Regions from separate parts of the Streptomyces sp. NBC_00178 genome, predicted to be linked through region 2. Evidence: predicted binding sites of a transcription regulator. Region 2 holds the regulator's gene; each other region holds the start of a gene.
What was found. Region 2 encodes HrcA, which represses chaperone genes, less so after heat shock. Its sites were predicted from a motif close to TTNGCACTCNGNNNNNCNGAGTGCNAA; they were not measured.
Positions count from the first base shown of each region.

Region 1 (6,864 bases), 2.0 Mb from region 2:
CACAGCGTCCTGAGGAGCGGCGCGGTGCACGGAGGAGAGAGACCATGCAGAAGATCAGGCCCTGTCTGTGGTTCGACGACCAGGCCGAGGAGGCGGCCGCCTTCTACGTCTCGGTGTTCGGCGGTGATTCCCGCATCGAGGACGTCACCCGCTGGCCCGAGGGGACGGAACTGGCCGGATCGGTCCTGACCGTCGACTTCGTGCTCGCCGGCCAGGAGTACGTGGGCCTCAACGGCGGCCCGCAGTTCACCTTCGACGAGGCCGTGTCGCTGAGCGTGGACTGCGCGGACCAGGAGGAGGTCGACCGGCTGTGGGAGAAGTTCACCGAAGCCGGTGAGGAGAGCCAGTGCGGCTGGCTGAAGGACAAGTACGGGCTGTCCTGGCAGATCGTGCCGCGCGAGCTCCCGGAGCTGCTGGCCGGCCCCGACCGGGCCCGCGCGCAACGGGCGATGAAGGCCATGATGGGCATGCGGAAGCTGGACATCCAGGCGCTCCGGGACGCCTGACCCCCCGGCCACGCCGTGCGCGGGCCGGGGAAGGAGCGCACCCTGGAAACAGGGACTCCGGGAGGTGACCGTCATGATGGAGACCACCGTCGGATGGCATGTCGAGCTGGAATTCGAGGAGGACACCCACCGCACCCGCGCGGCGGCCCTCGTACGGCTCAGCGACGGGACCGAGGTACGGGCCCACGGATACGCCAGCCGCCACCCCTCCGACGCGGAGCAGCCGCGGGTGGGCGAGGAGATCGCCGGTGCCCGCGCGCTGAACGAACTCGCGATGAAGCTGCTCACCAAGGCGCACGACGAGATCGACGACGCGTCCGGCCGCACGTCGTACCCGCTGACCTGACCGTCCGCACACGCGGGTGCCGGGCCCCGGCCGGCCGCTTTCGGTGACGCGGGACGCGTCCCCGGTGGAGCCCTCAGGAAGGCTTCACCGGGTGCCCGATCAGCATCGTCGGGGCCCCGGCCACCCGGGTCAGGAAGACGGTGGCCGAGTGCGGCCCCTGGAGCTTCATCCTGCGGCGCAGCTCCTCGGGTTCGACCGCGGAACCCCGCTTCTTGACCGTCAGGACGCCGACCTGACGCTCCCTCAGCAGTGCTTTGAGCTTCTTCATGTTGAAGGGCATTTGGTCGGTGATCTCGTACGCGGCCGTGGCGTCGGACGTGTACGGGACGTCGCTCGTGACGTAGGCGATCGTCTCGTCGATGAGCCTGCCGCCGCACCGCTCGACGATGTCGGCCACGAGGTGTGCGCGGATCACGGCGCCGTCCGGCTCGTACAGGTACCGGCCGACGGGACCGACCGGCGGGGAGGGGAGCGGGCCGGCGGAGGTGAGGGTCGCGCGTGACGGCAGGAGGGTGGCCCGGTAGGCGCCGGGAGTGAAGCCCTCGCCGAACCAGAGCACGGCCTCCTTCACGTCTCCGCCGTCCGAGATCCACTCGGCCTCGGCCTGCGGGCCGATCGCCTCGTGCGGGACCCCCGGGGCGATCTTCAGCGCCGCGCGGGGGGCCTTCAGCGCGGCCTCCGTCGCCCAGGAGAGGGGCGGCGAGTAGGCCTCCGGGTCGAAGATCCGGCCGCGCCCGCCGCGACGCGCCGGGTCGACGAAGACCGCGTCGTACGGCGAGGTGTCGATCCCGGTGACGTCGGCGCACCGCACCTCGACGAGATCCTGGAGGCCGAGCGCCTCGGCGTTGGCGCGCGCCACCAGCGCGGTCAACGGGTCGCGGTCCACGGCCAGCACGCTCATGCCCGCGCGGGCCAGGGCGATCGCGTCACCACCGATCCCGCAGCACAGGTCGGCCACACTGCGCACGCCGCGCTCCGCGAACCGCTCCGCGCGGTAGGAGGCGACGGAGGTGCGGGTCGCCTGCTCCACGCCGTCGGGGGTGAAGAACATGCGGAACGCGTCCTCGGCCCCGAACTTCGCCATCGCGCGCTGCCGCAGCCGCGCCTGGCCGAGGGCCGCCGACACCAGGGCGGCGGGGTGGGAGCGCCGCAGACGGGTCGCCGTCGCCAGTTCGCGGGCGGGGTCGTGGTCGCGGAGCTCCTCCAGGAGGGCCGCCCCCTGCGGGGTGCGCAGGGCGGCGAAGGAGGCGAGCGGGTCGGCCGGGCCGGCGGGGGGAAGGGCGTTCACACGATCCATTGTGAGCCAGCCGGGGGACCCGGCGGGCCGGGTGGAGGTGTCGCCGGAGGCGGCCGGGGTGCTGCTGGCAGGATGCGGCGCCATGCAGCTAGTACGACAAAAAGAAGAATCTGCCGCGAAGCGGTACAGACCGGCTTGCGCCGTCCTGGCCGCACTGCTGGCCGCCGCCGTCGCCTCCGGGTGCGCGGGTACGGACGGGGAGACCGCGGACCACGGGAGACCGGCCGCCGGGCAGCCGGGGGCCGCCGCCCGGCCGGGGCCCGCCGCCGAGGCCGCCGCACGCGCCGAACGGCTGGAGCGGCAGCAGGCCGCCAGGGTCGCGGTCGCGAAGAAGTGGGGCCTGGCGAAGGTCCCGCTCGTCGCACCGGCACCGCCGGCCCGTAAGCCGCACATCACCACCCGCGAGGGCTTCGAGGTGGAGGGCGGGGAGGCGCTTCCCCCCGTCTTCACCACCGTTCCCACCAAGGAACGGATCGTCTTCCTGACGATGGACGACGGGGCGGAGAAGGACCCCGAACTCCTGCGCATGATGACGGAGCTGAAGATCCCCTACAGCGCCTTCCTCAGCGACTACGTGGTCAGCGACGACTACGGCTACTTCAAGGACATGCAGGCCCGCGGGGTCACCCTCAGCAACCACACGCTGAACCACCGCTATCTGCCCGGCCTCTCGAAGTCCGAGCAGCGGCGGGAGATCTGCGGCGAGCAGGACAAGATCGAGAAGTACTTCGGGAAGAGGCCCACCCTCTTCAGGCCGCCGTACGGCAACTACAACGGGGACACCCTGCGCGTCGCGAAGTCCTGCGGCATCGAGGCCGTCCCGCTGTGGGCGGCCGAGGCGTTCCCCGACCACATGGAGTGGCGCGAGTGGGACCAGGACCTGCACCCCGGCGACATCGTCCTCACCCACTTCCGCGGACGCGAGGACTGGGAGGGGTCCATGGCCGACATGATCCGCCGGGTCATGAAGACGATCACGGACAAGGGCTACGCCGTGGCCCGGCTGGAGGACTACGTCTGACGGGTCGGGCGGTCAGGGGCTCCGGTGACCGGGGGTGCGGAGGGGCCGGCGGGACGGCGCGCCGCCGGAACACCGCGGTGGTCTCCCTCGTTGTCCGGGCGTGAGCGGTCCCGCGACGCCACGCGAGGGTGGTGAATTGGCACTCCGCTTGACCGAGTGCTAATCGCGGTCATAGTCTCTGTGCTGGCACTCACCGATGGAGAGTGCCAGCACAACCGCGCGACAGGACAGGTCCGGCACCCGCGACGACGGATCGGCCCGGTCGCCACCCACAGACTGTTAAACCCCGTGAGATCTCCGAAGGGGGAGACCGGATCGTGTCGACCACCAGCTCCAAGGTTGCGATCAAGCCGCTCGAGGACCGCATTGTGGTCCAGCCGCTCGACGCCGAGCAGACCACGGCTTCCGGCCTGGTCATTCCGGACACCGCCAAGGAGAAGCCCCAGGAGGGCGTCGTCCTGGCCGTGGGCCCGGGCCGCTTCGAGAACGGCGAGCGCCTTCCGCTCGACGTCAAGACCGGCGATGTCGTCCTGTACAGCAAGTACGGCGGCACCGAGGTGAAGTACAACGGCGAGGAGTACCTCGTCCTTTCGGCCCGCGACGTTCTCGCGATCGTCGAGAAGTAATTCACTTAACGTTTGCTTCCGTTCTGCGCCCCTGGCCCCCTGCGAGATCACTAGCCGGGCGGCGAGGGGCGCAGTTCGTTTGAGAGGACAGCTCAGCCCATGGCGAAGATCCTGAAGTTCGACGAGGACGCCCGTCGCGCCCTTGAGCGCGGCGTCAACAAGCTTGCCGACACGGTGAAGGTGACGATCGGCCCCAAGGGCCGCAACGTCGTCATCGACAAGAAGTTCGGCGCCCCCACCATCACCAACGACGGTGTCACCATCGCGCGCGAGGTCGAGCTCGACGACCCGTACGAGAACCTCGGTGCCCAGCTGGTGAAGGAGGTGGCCACCAAGACCAACGACGTCGCGGGCGACGGCACCACCACCGCCACCGTGCTCGCCCAGGCCCTCGTCCGCGAAGGTCTGCGCAACGTCGCCGCGGGTGCCTCCCCGGCCGCCCTGAAGAAGGGCATCGACGCCGCCGTCAAGGCCGTGTCCGAGGAGCTCCTCGCGACCGCCCGCCCGATCGACGACAAGGCCGACATCGCCGCCGTGGCCGCGCTCTCCGCGCAGGACCCGCAGGTCGGCGAGCTCATCGCGGACGCGATGGACAAGGTCGGCAAGGACGGTGTCATCACCGTCGAGGAGTCCAACACCTTCGGTCTGGACCTCGAGTTCACCGAGGGCATGGCCTTCGACAAGGGCTACCTGTCGCCGTACATGGTGACCGACCAGGAGCGTATGGAGGCCGTCCTCGACGACCCGTACATCCTGATCCACCAGGGCAAGATCGGCTCCATCCAGGAGCTGCTCCCGCTGCTGGAGAAGGTCATCCAGGCCGGTGCCTCCAAGCCGCTCCTGATCATCGCCGAGGACGTCGAGGGCGAGGCGCTCTCCACCCTCGTCGTCAACAAGATCCGTGGCACCTTCAACGCCGTCGCGGTGAAGGCCCCCGGCTTCGGTGACCGCCGCAAGGCCATGCTCGGCGACATCGCCACCCTCACCGGTGCGACCGTCATCGCCGAGGAGGTCGGCCTCAAGCTCGACCAGGCCGGTCTGGACGTGCTGGGCACCGCCCGCCGCGTCACCGTCTCGAAGGACGACACGACCATCGTCGACGGCGGCGGCGACTCCGCCGACGTCAAGGGCCGCGTCAACCAGATCAAGGCCGAGATCGAGTCCACGGACTCCGACTGGGACCGCGAGAAGCTCCAGGAGCGCCTCGCGAAGCTGGCCGGCGGTGTGTGCGTGATCCGTGTCGGTGCCGCCACCGAGGTGGAGCTCAAGGAGAAGAAGCACCGTCTGGAGGACGCCATCTCCGCGACCCGCGCCGCGGTCGAGGAGGGCATCGTCTCCGGTGGTGGCTCCGCTCTGGTCCACGCCGTCAAGGTCCTCGAGGGCAACCTCGGCAAGACCGGCGACGAGGCCACGGGTGTCGCGGTCGTGCGCCGCGCCGCCGTCGAGCCGCTCCGCTGGATCGCCGAGAACGCAGGCCTCGAGGGCTACGTCATCACCTCGAAGGTCTCCGAGCTCGACAAGGGCCAGGGCTTCAACGCCGCGACCGGTGAGTACGGCGACCTGGTGAAGGCCGGCGTCATCGACCCGGTCAAGGTCACCCGCTCCGCCCTGGAGAACGCCGCGTCCATCGCGTCGCTGCTCCTCACGACCGAGACCCTGGTCGTCGAGAAGCCGGCCGAGGAAGAGGCCGACGCCGGTCACGGCGGCCACGGCCACTCCCACTAGTACCGCTCCGTACGCGGCCGAGGCCCGGTACCCCCGTCGCGGGGGCACCGGGCCTCGGTGCGTCGGCGCCCCGGTGACCCGCGGCGCTACTTCGGGCCGTACGTGCGCCCCGCGCGGGTGGTCACGCCGCTCAGCAGGCTCCGGGGCGTCAGCTTCACCAGCCCCATCAGGGCCTTGTACCGGGGATCCGGGACGGACACCGACCTGCCCCGGGCCAGATCGGCCAGGGCGGCGGTCACCAGCTTGTCCGCGTCGAGCCACATCCAGGCCGGGATGTCGCCGGTTCCCATCCCGGCCCGCTCGTGGAACTCGGTCCGCACGAAGCCGGGGCACAGCGCCATCAGGCGGACGCCCGAACCCGCCAGGTCCTTCGCGGCGCCCTGGGTGAACTGCACGACCCACGCCTTAGACGCCCCGTACGTCCCCCGGGGGAGGAAGGCGGCCACGGAGGCCACGTTGACGACACCGCCGCGGCCGCGCTCGCGCATGGGACCCGTGGCGGCCGAGGTCAGGCGCAGCACCGCCTCGCAGTGGACCTTGAGCATCGTCAGCTCGTCGGCGACGGAGACGTCGAGATAGCGGCCCTTGTTGCCGAAACCGGCGTTGTTGACCAGGAGGTCGACCGGGCTGTGACGGTCCGTCAGCCTCGCCTCGACCGCCTCGATTCCGGCGTCCGCCGACAGGTCGGCCGTCAGTACCTCGGCCTCGATGCCGTGCCGGTCGTGCAGCTCCGTCGCCTGGGTCCGCAGCCGCTCCGTGTCACGGGCCACCAGCACCAGGTTGTGTCCGTCACTCGCGAGCCGCCGCGCGAAGGCGGCCCCGATCCCCGCGGTCGCGCCCGTAATCAGTGCAGTCGTCATACGCGGCACGTTAGTGCCCCGCGCGGACGCGCCACCGGTCAGCCCGGTGGTGCTCCGGGACGCGGGACCGGCGGCGGGCCGGCGGACGGGTCAGGAGGCGGGGGCGCCCTCGGCGGGGGCCGGGCCGTTCCTGGCCAGGTACGCCCGCGCGGCCCGCAGCGTCTCCCCGTGCAGCGCGTCACCGGCCTCCAGCAGACGCGGCAGCAGATGGCGCTCCGTCGTCGTCGCCCTGAACTCCATTGCGGCCGTGATGTCGTGGGCCGGGCGGTGCACGATCTCCACGGCGTCACCCGCGCGGATCGTCCCCGGCCGGATCACGCGCAGGTACGCGCCCGTGGCGGCCTCCCGGGTGAACCGCCTCACCCAGCCGCGCTCGCCCATGTGCCCGGCGAAGGTCCGGCACGGGATGCGGCCCGAGGTGACCTCCAGGACCAGCTCCCCGCCGACCCGCCACCGCTCCCCGATCCTGGCGTGGCTGACGAC
Region 1 covers NZ_CP108143.1:4,452,390-4,459,253, forward strand. Annotated here, with positions in the region: gene OHT61_RS19615 (VOC family protein) at 45-506, shown strand; gene OHT61_RS19620 (DUF1876 domain-containing protein) at 580-852, shown strand; gene OHT61_RS19625 (THUMP-like domain-containing protein) at 926-2,149, opposite strand; gene OHT61_RS19630 (polysaccharide deacetylase family protein) at 2,232-3,170, shown strand; gene groES (co-chaperone GroES) at 3,488-3,796, shown strand; gene groL (chaperonin GroEL) at 3,896-5,521, shown strand; gene OHT61_RS19645 (SDR family NAD(P)-dependent oxidoreductase) at 5,608-6,381, opposite strand; gene OHT61_RS19650 (MOSC domain-containing protein) at 6,472-6,864, opposite strand, start outside.
Region 1: a site for HrcA is predicted at 3,307-3,333, ahead of groES (co-chaperone GroES). Genes of this name have one in related genera too.

Region 2 (6,864 bases):
GGAAGCCAGACCTTCGACCTGGCACCGGGCGACAGCCTGCTCTGCGTCACGGACGGGGTCACGGAGAGACGCTCCGGGCGGCTGATGTTCGACGACGGCGACGGGCTCGCACGGGTGCTGGCGGACTGCGCGGGGCTCTCCGCCGCCGGGATAGCCGACCGGATCAAGCGGGCCGTCCACACCTTCGCCGAGCGTCCGCCGGACGACGACCTCGCCCTGATGGTGATCCAGGTCGACTGAGACCGGGCCCACAGCCTGGCGTGCCGGGAAGCTCCGGCGGCGAGTGACAATGGACGGTATGCCTTCCGTACTGCCCGATGGTGAGCCCGTGCCCGACGACGGGGCGCTGCCCCGCCACGCCCTGGAAGGCGCAGCCGACCGGCCGCTCGGCTTCTACCTGCACGTGCCCTACTGCGCCACCCGCTGCGGCTACTGCGACTTCAACACGTACACCGCGACCGAACTGCGGGGCTCCGGCGGCGCCCTCGCCTCCCGGGACAACTACGCGGCCCATCTGGTCGAGGAGGTCCGCCAGGCGCGCAAGGTGCTCGGCGACGACCCCCGGCCGGTCCGCACGGTCTTCGTGGGCGGCGGCACCCCGACGCTGCTGCCCGCCGCCGACCTCGTCAGGATGCTCGCGGCGATCCGCGAGGAGTTCGGGCTGGCCGAGGACGCCGAGATCACCACGGAGGCCAACCCGGAGTCCGTGGACCCGGCCTACCTGGTGGCCCTGCGCGAGGGCGGCTTCAACCGTGTGTCCTTCGGCATGCAGAGCGCCCGGCAGCACGTCCTGAAGATCCTGGACCGCACGCACACACCCGGCAGGCCCGAGGCCTGCGTCGCCGAGGCGCGTGAAGCCGGTTTCGAGCACGTCAACCTCGACCTGATCTACGGCACCCCCGGTGAGTCCGAGGACGACTGGCGGGCCTCCCTCGACGCGGCGATCGGCGCCGGGCCCGACCACGTGTCGGCGTACGCGCTGATCGTGGAGGAGGGCACCCAGCTGGCGCGCCGCATCCGCCGGGGCGAGGTGCCGATGACGGACGACGACGTCCACGCCGACCGCTACCTGATCGCGGACGAGGCGATGGCGGCGGCCGGTTTCTCCTGGTACGAGGTGTCGAACTGGGCCCGGACCCCCGAGGGCCGATGCCTGCACAATGAGCTGTACTGGCGCGGCGCCGACTGGTGGGGCGCCGGGCCCGGGGCGCACAGCCACGTCGGCGGCGTGCGCTGGTGGAACGTCAAGCACCCCGGGGCGTACGCGCAGGCCATCGCGGAGGGCCGGTCGCCCGGCGCGGGCCGCGAGGTCCTGGGCGACGAGGACCGCCGGGTGGAGCGCATCCTGCTGGAACTGCGGCTCGTCGAGGGCTGCCCGCTGTCGCTGCTGGCCCCCGCGGGCCTCGCGGCAGCCGGCCGCGCCGTCGCGGACGGCCTGCTGGAGCCCGGACCGTACGCCGAGGGCCGCGCGGTCCTGACGCTGCGGGGCCGCCTGCTGGCCGACGCGGTGGTGCGGGACCTGGTGGACTGAGGGCCCGGTCCGCGCCGCCGCTCGCGGCGCGGACGGGCCCGCGCGGGTCAGCCGGGCAGGGTGACGAAGTCGATCAGTTCCTCGACCCGGCCCAGCAGCTGCGGTTCGAGGTCCTTGTAGGAGCCGACCCGGGACAGGATGTGCTGCCAGGCCGCGCCCGTGTTCGCGGGCCAGCCCAGCGCACGGCACACGCCCGTCTTCCAGTCCTGGCCCCGCGGGACCACCGGCCAGCCGGGGATGCCGACGGACGACGGCTTCACGGCCTCCCAGACGTCGATGTACGGGTGTCCCACCACGAGCACGTTCGCGTCCGTGACCTGGGCGGCGATCCGGGACTCCTTGGAGCCCGGCACGAGATGGTCGACCAGCACGCCCAGCCTCGCGTCGGGGCCCGGCGCGAACTCGCGCACGATCGCGGGCAGGTCGTCGACGCCCTCCAGGTACTCCACCACCACGCCCTCGATGCGCAGGTCGTCGCCCCAGACCCGCTCGACCAGCTCCGCGTCGTGACGCCCCTCCACATAGATGCGCCCGGCCCGCGCCACCCGTGCCCGCGCGCCGGGGACGGCCACCGAACCCGACGCCGTGCGGGACGGGCGTGCCGGACCGCCCGCCGAGGGGCGTACGAGGGTGACCACCCGGCCCTCCAGCAGGAAGCCGCGCTGCACCATCGGGAACACCCGGTGCTTGCCGAAGCGGTCCTCCAGCGTGACCGTCGGCCCCTCGGCCGTCTTCTCGCACCGGATCACCGCCCCGCAGAAACCGGTCACGGCCTCCTCGACGACGAGATCGGGCTCGGCGGGGACCTCGGGGGCGGGGGAGGACCTCTTCCACGGCGGGGTCAGGTCCGGCTGGTAGCTGCGCATGGCACGACGATAAGCGGGCGCCCTCTCCCCTAGGAGCGGGCGCCCGTTCACGACACGCCGAACCGGGCGGCCAGCCGGTCGCGCTGGCCCCGCACGAACGCGGCGTCCACCACCGCCCCGTGCCCCGGCACGTACAGCGCGTCCTCGCCGCCCAGCTCCAGCAGCCGGTCCAGCGCCGCCGGCCAGTGCGAGGGCACCGCGTCCCGGCCGGCCTGCGGCTCGCCGGACTCCTCGACCAGATCCCCGCACAGCACCACGACCGGCGAGCCCGGCACCAGCACCGCGAGATCGTGCCCGGTGTGGCCGGGCCCCACGTTGGCCAGCAGCACCTGGAGACCGCCGCCGAGGTCCAGCGTCCACTCGCCGCTGACCTGATGCCGGGGAGCCACCAGCGCGTCCGCGGCCGCCGTGGCGTCCCGCTCGTCCATCCCGTGCCGCACCGCGTCCGCGCGCAGCCCGTCGGCGCCGCTCCGCCCCAGCAGCTCCGCCGTGCCCACGGCGCCGTAGACCTCCGCACCGGCGAAGGCGGCGGTCCCCAGGACATGGTCGAAGTGGGGATGGCTCAGTGCGATATGCGTCACCCTCCGGCCCAGCAGGGCCTGTGCCTGCGCCCGCACCTCCGCCCCCTCGCGGAGTGACGAACCGGTGTCGTGGAGCAGAACGGAGTCCGCCCCCGCCACCAGCGTGACGGTCGCGTCCCAGACGGGGAGGCGCCGCCGCCCGATACCGTTGCCCAACCGCTCCCAGCCGAACTCTTCCCAAGAGGCGTCCATACGACGACGCTATCGGCATCGACCTGCGCGGTCCCACGACGGACCGGCCGGTCGGCCTTGCCCCGGGCCCACCCCACCCCCGTACACTGACCGGGGGATTGCTGGCACTCGAACGCACAGAGTGCCAGGCAGACACCGGAGAACAACAGCTGGAGGTGTGCGCGGTGCTCAGTGAACGCAGACTCGAAGTGCTGCGCGCCATCGTCCAGGACTATGTCGGCACCGAGGAGCCTGTCGGTTCCAAGGCGCTCACGGAGCGGCACAGCCTGGGGGTCTCCCCGGCGACCGTCCGCAACGACATGGCGGTGCTGGAGGACGAGGGCTTCATCGCCCAGCCGCACACCAGTGCGGGGCGCATTCCGACGGACAAGGGCTATCGCCTCTTCGTCGACAGACTCGCGGGCGTCAAGCCCCTGTCGTCGCCGGAGCGCAGGGCCATCCAGAACTTCCTCGACGGCGCGGTCGACCTCGACGACGTCGTGGGTCGCACGGTGCGGCTGCTCGCGCAGCTGACCCGGCAGGTCGCCGTCGTGCAGTACCCCTCACTGACACGTTCGACGGTCCGGCACGTGGAGCTGCTGTCCCTGGCTCCCGCCAGGCTGATGCTCGTGCTGATCACGGACACGGGCCGGGTCGAACAGCGTATGATCGACTGCCCTGCCCCGTTCGGTGACACGTCACTGGCCGACCTGCGGGCCCGGCTCAACAGCCGGGTCGTGGGGCGGCGGTTCGCGGACGTCCCGCAGCTGGTGCAGGATCTGCCGGAGTCCTTCGAGAGCGAGGACCGGGGAACCGTGTCGACGGTGCTCTCCGTCCTCCTGGAGACTCTGGTGGAGGAGACGGAGGAGCGGCTGATCATCGGCGGCACCTCCAATCTCACCCGCTTCGGACACGACTTCCCTGTGATGATCCGGCCGGTGCTGGAGGCATTGGAGGAGCAGGTCGTCCTGCTGAAGCTGCTCGGTGAGGCGACGGATTCGGGCATGACCGTACGGATCGGGCACGAGAACGCCCACGAGGGCCTCAACGCCACGTCCGTCGTCGCGGTCGGCTACGGTTCGGGCGACGAGGCAGTCGCCAAACTCGGCGTGGTCGGACCGACCCGCATGGACTACCCCGGAACGATGGGAGCGGTACGCGCAGTGGCACGTTACGTCGGACAGATCCTGGCGGAGTCGTAAGTGGCCACGGACTACTACGCCGTACTCGGCGTGCGCCGCGACGCATCTCAGGACGAGATCAAGAAGGCATTCCGTCGGCTCGCCCGCGAGCTGCACCCGGATGTCAACCCGGATCCGAAGACCCAGGAGCGGTTCAAGGAGATCAACGCCGCTTACGAGGTGCTGTCGGACCCGCAGAAGAAGCAGGTCTACGACCTCGGCGGCGATCCGCTGTCCTCCTCGGGCGGTGGCGGCGCGGGAGGCTTTGGAGCCGGCGGCTTCGGCAACTTCAGCGACATCATGGACGCGTTCTTCGGCACGGCGTCGCAGCGCGGACCCCGTTCGCGCACCCGCCGCGGCCAGGACGCGATGATCCGGCTGGAGATCGACCTCTCCGAGGCGGCCTTCGGCACGACCAAGGACCTCCAGGTCGACACGGCGGTCGTCTGTACGACCTGCAGTGGCGAAGGAGCCGCCCCCGGCACCTCCGCGCAGACCTGTGACATGTGCCGTGGCCGCGGCGAGGTCTCCCAGGTCACCAGGTCCTTCCTCGGCCAGGTCATGACCTCGCGTCCCTGCCCGCAGTGCCAGGGCTTCGGCACGGTCGTGCCGACCCCCTGCCCCGAGTGCGCGGGCGACGGCCGCATCCGCTCCCGCCGCACGCTCACGGTGAAGATCCCGGCGGGTGTCGACAACGGCACCCGGATCCAGCTCGCGGGAGAGGGCGAGGTCGGCCCCGGCGGCGGCCCGGCCGGCGACCTGTACGTCGAGATCCACGAGCTGGCGCACCCGGTGTTCCAGCGGCGCGGGGACGACCTGCACTGCACGGTCACCATCCCGATGACCGCGGCGGCGCTCGGCACGCAGGTGCCGCTGGAGACGCTGGACGGCCTGGAGGAGATCGACATCAGGCCGGGCACCCAGTCCGGCCAGTCGGTCCCGCTGCACGGGCGCGGCATCACGCACCTGCGCGGCAACGGCCGCGGTGACCTCATCGTCCACGTCGAGGTCATGACCCCGACGAAGATGGACCCGGAGCAGGAGCGCCTCCTGCGGGAGCTGTCCAAGCTCCGTGGCGAGGAGCGGCCCACCGGCCAGTTCCAGCCAGGACAGCAAGGGCTCTTCTCCCGTCTGAAGGATGCCTTCAACGGCCGCTGACCCCGTTCACCGCACCGCCCGCCGGTTCCTCACCGGCGGGCGGTGCGGTGTTTCCGCGACACCCCGCGCGCACCGCGGAACGGCTGATTCGGCGCGGTTCTCCGGACGTGGCACGATGCGGTCATGTCCTTGGCCCTGACCGATCTCTGCCGGTACCCGATCGTGCAGGCCCCCATGGCGGGCGGCGCGTCACGCCCCGGACTGGTGGCCGCCGTGGCCGAGGCCGGAGGGCTCGGTTTCCTCGCCGCCGGCTACAAGACCGCGGACGGGATGTACGAGGAGATCCGGGAGATGCGGAGGGCCAGCGTCCGGCCCTTCGGCGTGAATCTCTTCATGCCGCAGCCCGCGGTCGCCGACCCGAGCGCCGTCGAGGTCTACCGCCACCAGCTCGCGGGCGAGGCCACCTGGTACGAGACGCCGCTCGGTGACCCGGACGCATGCGGCGACGACGGTTACGAGGCCAAGGTGGCGATCCTCCTCGACGACCCCGTGCCCGTCGTCTCCTTCACCTTCGGCTGCCCGGCGCGCGAGGTCCTCGAAGCCTTCGCCGCCGCCGGCACGCTCACCGTCGTCACCGTCACCTCGGCCCAGGAGGCGCGCAACGCCCGGTGGGCGGGGGCCGGCGCCCTCTGCGTCCAGGGCGTCGAGGCGGGCGGCCACCAGTCCACGCACCACGACGACCCGCAGGGCGGTCTCACCGGCACCGGCCTGCTCTCCCTGATCGCCCAGGTCCGCGAATCCGTGGCGCTGCCCCTCGTCGCGACCGGCGGACTGATGCGCGGCTCCCAGATCACGGCGGTCCTCGCGGCGGGCGCGGACGCGGCACAGCTCGGCACCGCGTTCCTGGCCTGCCCGGAGTCCGGCGCGCACCCGCTGCACAAACAGGCCCTGACCGACCCGCTGTTCGTGACCACGGCCCTGACCCGGGCGTTCTCCGGACGACCCGCGCGCGGCCTGGTCAACCGCTTCGTGCGGGAGCACGGGCCCTACGCCCCCGCCGCCTACCCGCAGATCCACCAGGTGACCGGCCCGCTGCGCAGGGAGGCCGCCAGGACGGGCGACGCTCAGGGCATGGCCCTGTGGGCGGGGCAGGGGCACCGGATGGCCCGCGAGATGCCCGCGGGAGAGCTCGTCGGGCTGCTCGCCGCAGAAATGGAAGCCGCGCGTGCGGCAGTGAACGTGAGGAGTGCCCCGTGACGGCACCGGTCTTCGTCGTCGAACACCTCCCCAGTGGGCCGGAGTTCGTCCTGGACGGCCCCGAGGGGCGGCACGCCGTCTCCGTGAAGCGGCTCAACCCCGGGGAGGACGTCGTCCTCACCGACGGCCGCGGCCGCTGGGCCGAGGGCGTCGTCCGCTCGGCCGAGGGCAAGGACCGG
Region 2 covers NZ_CP108143.1:2,411,724-2,418,587, reverse strand. Annotated here, with positions in the region: gene OHT61_RS10505 (ATP-binding SpoIIE family protein phosphatase) at 1-240, shown strand, start outside; gene hemW (radical SAM family heme chaperone HemW) at 299-1,531, shown strand; gene OHT61_RS10495 (DUF3097 domain-containing protein) at 1,579-2,397, opposite strand; gene OHT61_RS10490 (MBL fold metallo-hydrolase) at 2,445-3,170, opposite strand; gene hrcA (heat-inducible transcriptional repressor HrcA) at 3,335-4,351, shown strand; gene dnaJ (molecular chaperone DnaJ) at 4,352-5,488, shown strand; gene OHT61_RS10475 (nitronate monooxygenase) at 5,612-6,685, shown strand; gene OHT61_RS10470 (16S rRNA (uracil(1498)-N(3))-methyltransferase) at 6,682-6,864, shown strand, end outside.

Region 3 (6,864 bases), 1.7 Mb from region 2:
CGTCCGGTAGATCGCCGCCGCCATCCGTCCGAGCGCCTGGCCGTCCTGGTGGCGGTGTCTGCGCACACCGACGTCGACCTGGGCCAGCGCGTCCAGGCCCACCGTGTGCAGGGCGTCGACCAGCAGGCCCAGCTCCACTCCGTAGCCGACCGGGAAGGGGAGCTGTTCCAGCAGGGAACGGCGCACCGCGTACTCGCCGCCCAGCGGCTGCACGAATCCGGCCAGCCGGGGCCAGTGGAGGTTGAGCAGCGGGCGGGCCACGAGTTCGGTGACGCGTCCGCCCTGGCCCGCGGCCTCGCCGAGCGGGCGGTCGTACATCGCCTTGACGAACTGCACCGAGGGGTCGGTCAGCAGGGGGCCGACGATGCCGGACACGAAACCGGCCGAGAAGTCCCTCAGGTCGGCGTCGACGAAGCAGACGATCTCGCCGCTCGTCACCAGCAGCGAGCGCCACAGGACCTCGCCCTTGCCGGGCAGGGCGGGTATCCGGGGGAGTACGGAGTCCCGGTGGACGACCCGGGCGCCCGCGCGGCGCGCGACCTCGGCCGTGGCGTCGGTGGAACCGGAGTCGATCACCACCAGCTCGTCGACGAGCCGGACCTTCTCCATCAGCTCGCGGCGGATCTCCGTGACGATGGCGCCGACCGTCGCCTCCTCGTTCAGCGCGGGCAGGACGACGCTCACGCGGGCGCGGCGCGGATCCCTCGCCCGCGCGGCCGTGAGGCGGTCGAGCGGGCGGTCGTCGGCCGACCAGGAACGCCTGGTCAGCCAGCGTTCCACCTCTTCCAGCACGGTCGATACTCCCTGTGTGTGATCCATCTCGCGGTTCGGACGACCCTCTCGGCCGACCGGTGCTTCGGTTACAGTCTTGAACAACGCGGATGGCCCTCGCATGTCGGGGTGGCTCCGCCGATAAACGCCCGGATCGCTGGTCCGGTGCCATAGCGCTCATCCAGAGGGACTGAGGGAACGGCCCGTTGAAGTCCCGGCAACCCTCCTGCCGACCGCGAGGTCACGGTGGGGAAGGTGCCAATTCCGTCTTGTGGCGAAATACGTCGCAAGGAAGATGAGGAGAAAGGGCCTCCGCCATCATGGCCGTGCAGACAGTTGCAGCAAACACCAATTCTTCCGCCGTGGATCTCGGTCCCGCCGCAGCGCTTTCCTGCCGCGAATGCGGTGAGCGTTTCGAACTCGGCCCCCTTTTCGCCTGCGCGTCCTGTTTCGGGCCGCTCGAAGTGGCGTACGACCTGCCGAGCGGCTCCCCCGAAGAGCTGAAGAAGCGCATCGCCGAGGGACCGGACAACATCTGGCGTTACGCGCCGCTGCTCCCCGTCCCCGCCGACGTCGCGGACAAGCCCAACATCAACCCCGGTTTCACGAAGCTCGTCAAGGCCGACAACCTCGCCCGCGAGCTGGGCGTGACCGGCGGCCTTTACGTCAAGGACGACTCCGGCAACCCGACGCACTCCTTCAAGGACCGTGTCGTCGCGATCGCCGTCGAGGCCGCCCGCGCCTTCGGCTTCACCACGCTCTCCTGCTCCTCCACCGGCAACCTCGCCGGTGCGGTCGGTGCCGCCGCGGCCCGCGCCGGTTTCCGCTCGTGCGTGTTCATCCCGCACGACCTGGAGCAGGGCAAGGTCGTCATGGCCGCGGTGTACGGCGGCGAGCTGGTCGGCATCGAGGGCAACTACGACGACGTCAACCGCTTCTGCTCGGAGCTCATCGGCGACCCGCTCGGTGAGGGCTGGGGCTTCGTCAACGTCAACCTGCGTCCGTACTACGGCGAGGGGTCCAAGACCCTGGCGTACGAGATCTGCGAGCAGCTCGGCTGGAAGCTGCCCGACCAGCTCGTCATCCCGATCGCGTCCGGTTCGCAGCTCACCAAGATCGACAAGGGTCTCCAGGAGCTGATCAAGCTCGGCCTCGTCGAGGACAAGCCGTACAAGATCTTCGGCGCCCAGGCCGAGGGCTGCTCCCCGGTCTCCACCGCCTTCAAGGCCGGCCACGACGTGGTGCGGCCGCAGAAGCCGAAGACGATCGCGAAGTCCCTGGCCATCGGGAACCCGGCCGACGGCCCGTACGTGCTGGACATCGCCCGCCGGACCGGCGGCGCGGTGGAGGACGTCGACGACGAGCAGATCGTGGACGCGATCAAGCTACTGGCCCGCACCGAGGGCATCTTCGCGGAGACCGCGGGCGGTGTGACGGTCGGCGTGACGAAGAAGCTGATCGAGGCCGGCCTGCTGGACCCGTCCCTGACCACCGTCGTCCTGAACACCGGTGACGGACTGAAGACGCTGGACGCGGTCGCCCCGACGACCGGCCTGTCGGCGACGATCCGGCCCAGCCTGGACGCGTTCCGCGACGCGGGCCTCGCCGCCGCCAACTGACCACCCGAGACCCGAAGGAAGGCACCGACATGAGCGTCAAGGTCCGCATCCCCACCATCCTCCGCACCTACACGGGCGGTCAGGCCGAGGTCCAGGCCGAGGGGGCGATCCTCTCCGAGGTCATCGCGTCGCTGGAGCAGAACCACCCGGGCATCGGCGCCCGCGTCCTGGACGACCAGGGCAAGCTGCGCCGCTTCGTCAACGTGTACGTCAACGACGACGACGTGCGCTTCGAGGGCGGCCTGGACGCGGTGACGCCGGACGGTGCCGGCGTCTCGATCATCCCGGCCGTCGCCGGAGGCTGATCCCCGGCACGGACGCGGACGGGGAGTGACGGCCCCGGCCGGGTGTCCGGCGACTCCGCAGCGTGAGCACGATGGCCCTCTCCGCAAGAGAAGCGGAGGGGGCCATTCTGCATGGTTGAGCGCGGTAGAGTTGGGGAAGTCCCCGCCGCTGCCCGTGCCGCCCGCATATGAGAATGCGCCCGGCCGCGACAAGAAGCAGCCAAAGTGCGTGAGTCTCTTGAGGCATAAGTGGCCTTTGCCTGGCCCGACTTGCCCAGGAATCCTCCTGTTCATACCTGTCCGGGTGTTCCCGCGCGCCCAGAATTCTCGTCCGATTGCCCTGTTGCAGAGGGCAGTTGGGCAGATACATTCAGCCGCGGTCGACGCGTTCCGGCGCACGCCACCCTCTCCTGTCGGAGGGTGAGTTCTGACCCGGGACCGCGAAGTGCGGTCTCGTGCAAGGGCCAGTAATAGGGGAGTTGGGCATGGCTCAGGGCACCGTCAAGTGGTTCAACGCGGAGAAGGGGTACGGCTTCATCGCGGTCGACGGTGGTGCGGATGTTTTCGTCCACTACAGCGCGATCCAGATGGACGGGTACCGCACCCTCGAAGAGGGTCAGCGAGTTGAATTCGAGATCTCGCAGGGCCAGAAGGGGCCGCAGGCGGACATGGTCAAGCTCGCCGTCGGCTGAGCTCGGCGCGGTCGGCCGATACGACACCACTCACGCACGTAGGGCCCGTTCCTCCGCAGGGGGACGGGCCCTACGCGCGTCCGCATGCGCCCCCGCGCCCCCTCCGCCCAGCGAGCCGCCGCCGAAGGCGCTTGCACTCGAGGGGGTCGAGTGCTAATCATTGGCGTTAGCACTCTCCAGGTGAGAGTGACAGAACTTGGACCGGGCCGGTGAGGCCCGCAGGCCCGGTGGGGCAAGGAACCACCGAGCACGCTGGCCGTCCGTCGCGGGCGCCTCTCGGTCCGGAGCAATCCACCCCTGTCCGGGAGGACCACTTCACATGGCCAAGATCATCGCGTTCGACGAGGAGGCACGGCGCGGTCTCGAGCGCGGGATGAACCAGCTCGCCGACGCCGTCAAGGTCACCCTCGGCCCCAAGGGCCGTAACGTCGTCCTCGAGAAGAAGTGGGGCGCGCCCACGATCACCAACGATGGTGTTTCCATCGCCAAGGAGATCGAGCTCGAGGACCCGTACGAGAAGATCGGTGCGGAGCTGGTCAAGGAGGTCGCCAAGAAGACGGACGACGTCGCCGGCGACGGTACGACCACCGCCACCGTTCTCGCTCAGGCGCTCGTCCGCGAGGGCCTGCGCAACGTCGCCGCGGGTGCCAACCCGATGGCTCTGAAGCGTGGCATCGAGAAGGCCGTCGAGGCCGTCTCCGCCGCCCTCCTGGAGCAGGCGAAGGACGTGGAGACCAAGGAGCAGATCGCTTCGACGGCCTCCATCTCCGCTGCTGACACCGAGATCGGCGCCAAGATCGCCGAGGCTATGGACAAGGTCGGCAAGGAAGGCGTCATCACCGTCGAGGAGTCCCAGACCTTCGGTCTGGAGCTGGAGCTCACCGAGGGTATGCGCTTCGACAAGGGCTACATCTCGGCGTACTTCGCCACCGACATGGAGCGCATGGAGTCGTCGTTCGACGACCCGTACATCCTGATCGTCAACTCCAAGATCAGCAACGTGAAGGACCTCCTTCCGCTGCTCGAGAAGGTCATGCAGTCGGGCAAGCCCCTGCTGATCATCGCGGAGGACGTCGAGGGCGAGGCTCTGTCGACCCTGGTCGTCAACAAGATCCGTGGCACCTTCAAGTCCGTCGCCGTCAAGGCTCCGGGCTTCGGTGACCGCCGCAAGGCCATGCTCGGCGACATCGCCATCCTCACCGGTGGCACCGTCATCTCCGAAGAGGTCGGCCTCAAGCTGGAGAACGCCGGCGTCGACCTGCTCGGCACCGCCCGCAAGGTCGTCATCACCAAGGACGAGACGACCATCGTCGACGGTGGCGGCGACAGCGACCAGGTCCAGGGTCGCGTCAAGCAGATCCGTGCCGAGATCGAGAACTCCGACTCGGACTACGACCGCGAGAAGCTCCAGGAGCGCCTCGCGAAGCTGGCCGGCGGCGTGGCCGTCATCAAGGCCGGCGCCGCCACCGAGGTGGAGCTCAAGGAGCGCAAGCACCGCATCGAGGACGCGGTGCGCAACGCCAAGGCCGCCGTCGAGGAGGGCATCGTCGCCGGTGGTGGCGTGGCTCTGCTCCAGGCCTCGGCCGTCTTCGAGAAGCTCGACCTGACCGGTGACGAGGCCACGGGCGCCAACGCCGTGAAGCTCGCGCTGGAGGCCCCGCTCAAGCAGATCGCCGTCAACGGTGGTCTCGAGGGTGGCGTCATCGTCGAGAAGGTGCGCAACCTGCCGATCGGTCACGGCCTCAACGCCGCGACCGGCGAGTACGTCGACATGATCGCCGAGGGCATCATCGACCCGGCGAAGGTCACGCGCTCCGCTCTGCAGAACGCCGCGTCCATCGCCGCGCTCTTCCTCACCACCGAGGCCGTCATCGCCGACAAGCCGGAGAAGGCCTCTGCGGCCGCTCCGGGCGGCATGCCGGGCGGTGACATGGACTTCTGATCCTCGGATCAGCAGCTCCAGGCGGTACCCGCAGTATCCGTACGACGCCGGCCCCCGGGATTCGTCCCGGGGGCCGGCGTCGTACGTGCGTCACCGGGCGGGCGGCGTGGCGGCGGTACCGGCGCGGCACCCCGTAGTACCTCCTGCCCGGTGGGCACTCCCGCGTCCCCCGCCGCGAAGTGGAGCCGGATACTGAACACTTCCGTCCCATCGTGAAGGAGTGTGACCGGTGACCACCGACGTGCGTACGGGGCCGCCCACCGCGGGTGACGAGCGCGAGACGCTGCGGGCCTTTCTCGACTACCACCGGGCCACTCTCGCCATGAAGTGCGAGGGACTGGACGACGAGCAGCTGCGGCAGCGGTCGATGCCTCCCTCGACGCTCTCGCTGCTGGGCCTGGTGCGGCACATGGCCGAAGTGGAACGGGCCTGGTTCCGCCGGGTGTTCGACGACAACGAGGCCCCGATGGTCTGGTCGGACCGGATCGACTTCCAGGCCGCGTACGACGCGAGCGCGTCGAACCGGGCCGAGGCGTTCGGCGCCTGGGAGACGGAGGTCGAGAACTCCCGCCGCATCGAGCGGGAGGCCGTCTCCCTGGACCTGACGGGTCGCCAGCCGCGCTGGGAGAAGGACGTGTCGCTGCGCATGGTGATGGTGCACGTGCTGCTGGAATACGGGCGCCACAACGGCCACGCGGACTTCCTGCGCGAGGGCGTCGACGGGACCGTGGGCGCGTGAGGCGCGTATGTCGGCCGGTCCGGGGCTGGGGCTCGGGCCTCGCCCCGGAGGCGGGGAGGGCCGTGACGCCCGTGCCGCCCTCCGCGCACCGCCGCCCGGCCGACGGCGTTCGCCGCGTGAACTTCCCGCGCAAAAAAATGACGTGGACTTGCATGCACTGAGCAGCAAGGTGAAATGTTCTCGCACGCCTCTTGTGGTGATGGTTCCGCGCGCCCTAACGTCGCCTCACCTTCCGAGAGAAACGGGCATGCGATGTCACGTCACATCACGGTCGCCGCGCTGACGGCCGCCGTTGTCGGACTGGGGGCGCTGACCGGCGTTCCCGCGGCCCAGGGCGCGGAGGGGAAACCGTCAGCGCCGTCCGCGCCCGTCGTGACGCGCGCGGGCCTCGCCCCCGCGCTGGTCGCCGGCCGCGGTGCCGAGGTCCCCTTCGCCGAGCAGGAGGCGGAGAACGCCGCGACGAACGGCACGGTCATCGGCCCCGACCGTGCCGCGTACACCCTGCCCGCCGAGGCCTCGGGCCGTAAGGCGGTCCGGCTGGTGCCCGGCGAGCACGTCGAGTTCACGCTGCCGGAGGCGGCCGACGCGATCACGGTGCGCTACAGCATCCCGGACGCCCCGGGCGGGGGCGGCATCACCGCGCCCCTCGACGTCGCGGTCAACGGCAAGAAGCGCTCGACGATGACGCTGACCTCGCAGTACTCCTGGCTGTACAACCAGTACCCCTTCACCAACGACCCCGGGGCCGGGCTGCTCCAGCCCGGCTGGTGGATCACCGAGTGCGCCTGCGTGCCCAGCGAGACGACTCCCGCGCCGG
Region 3 covers NZ_CP108143.1:4,137,024-4,143,887, forward strand. Annotated here, with positions in the region: gene OHT61_RS18025 (glucosyl-3-phosphoglycerate synthase) at 1-792, opposite strand, end outside; SAM riboswitch class I at 946-1,073, shown strand; gene thrC (threonine synthase) at 1,092-2,390, shown strand; gene OHT61_RS18035 (MoaD/ThiS family protein) at 2,420-2,695, shown strand; gene OHT61_RS18040 (cold-shock protein) at 3,160-3,366, shown strand; gene groL (chaperonin GroEL) at 3,686-5,308, shown strand; gene OHT61_RS18050 (DinB family protein) at 5,538-6,047, shown strand; gene OHT61_RS18055 (glycosyl hydrolase family 28-related protein) at 6,300-6,864, shown strand, end outside.
Region 3: a site for HrcA is predicted at 3,497-3,523, ahead of groL (chaperonin GroEL). Genes of this name have one in related genera too.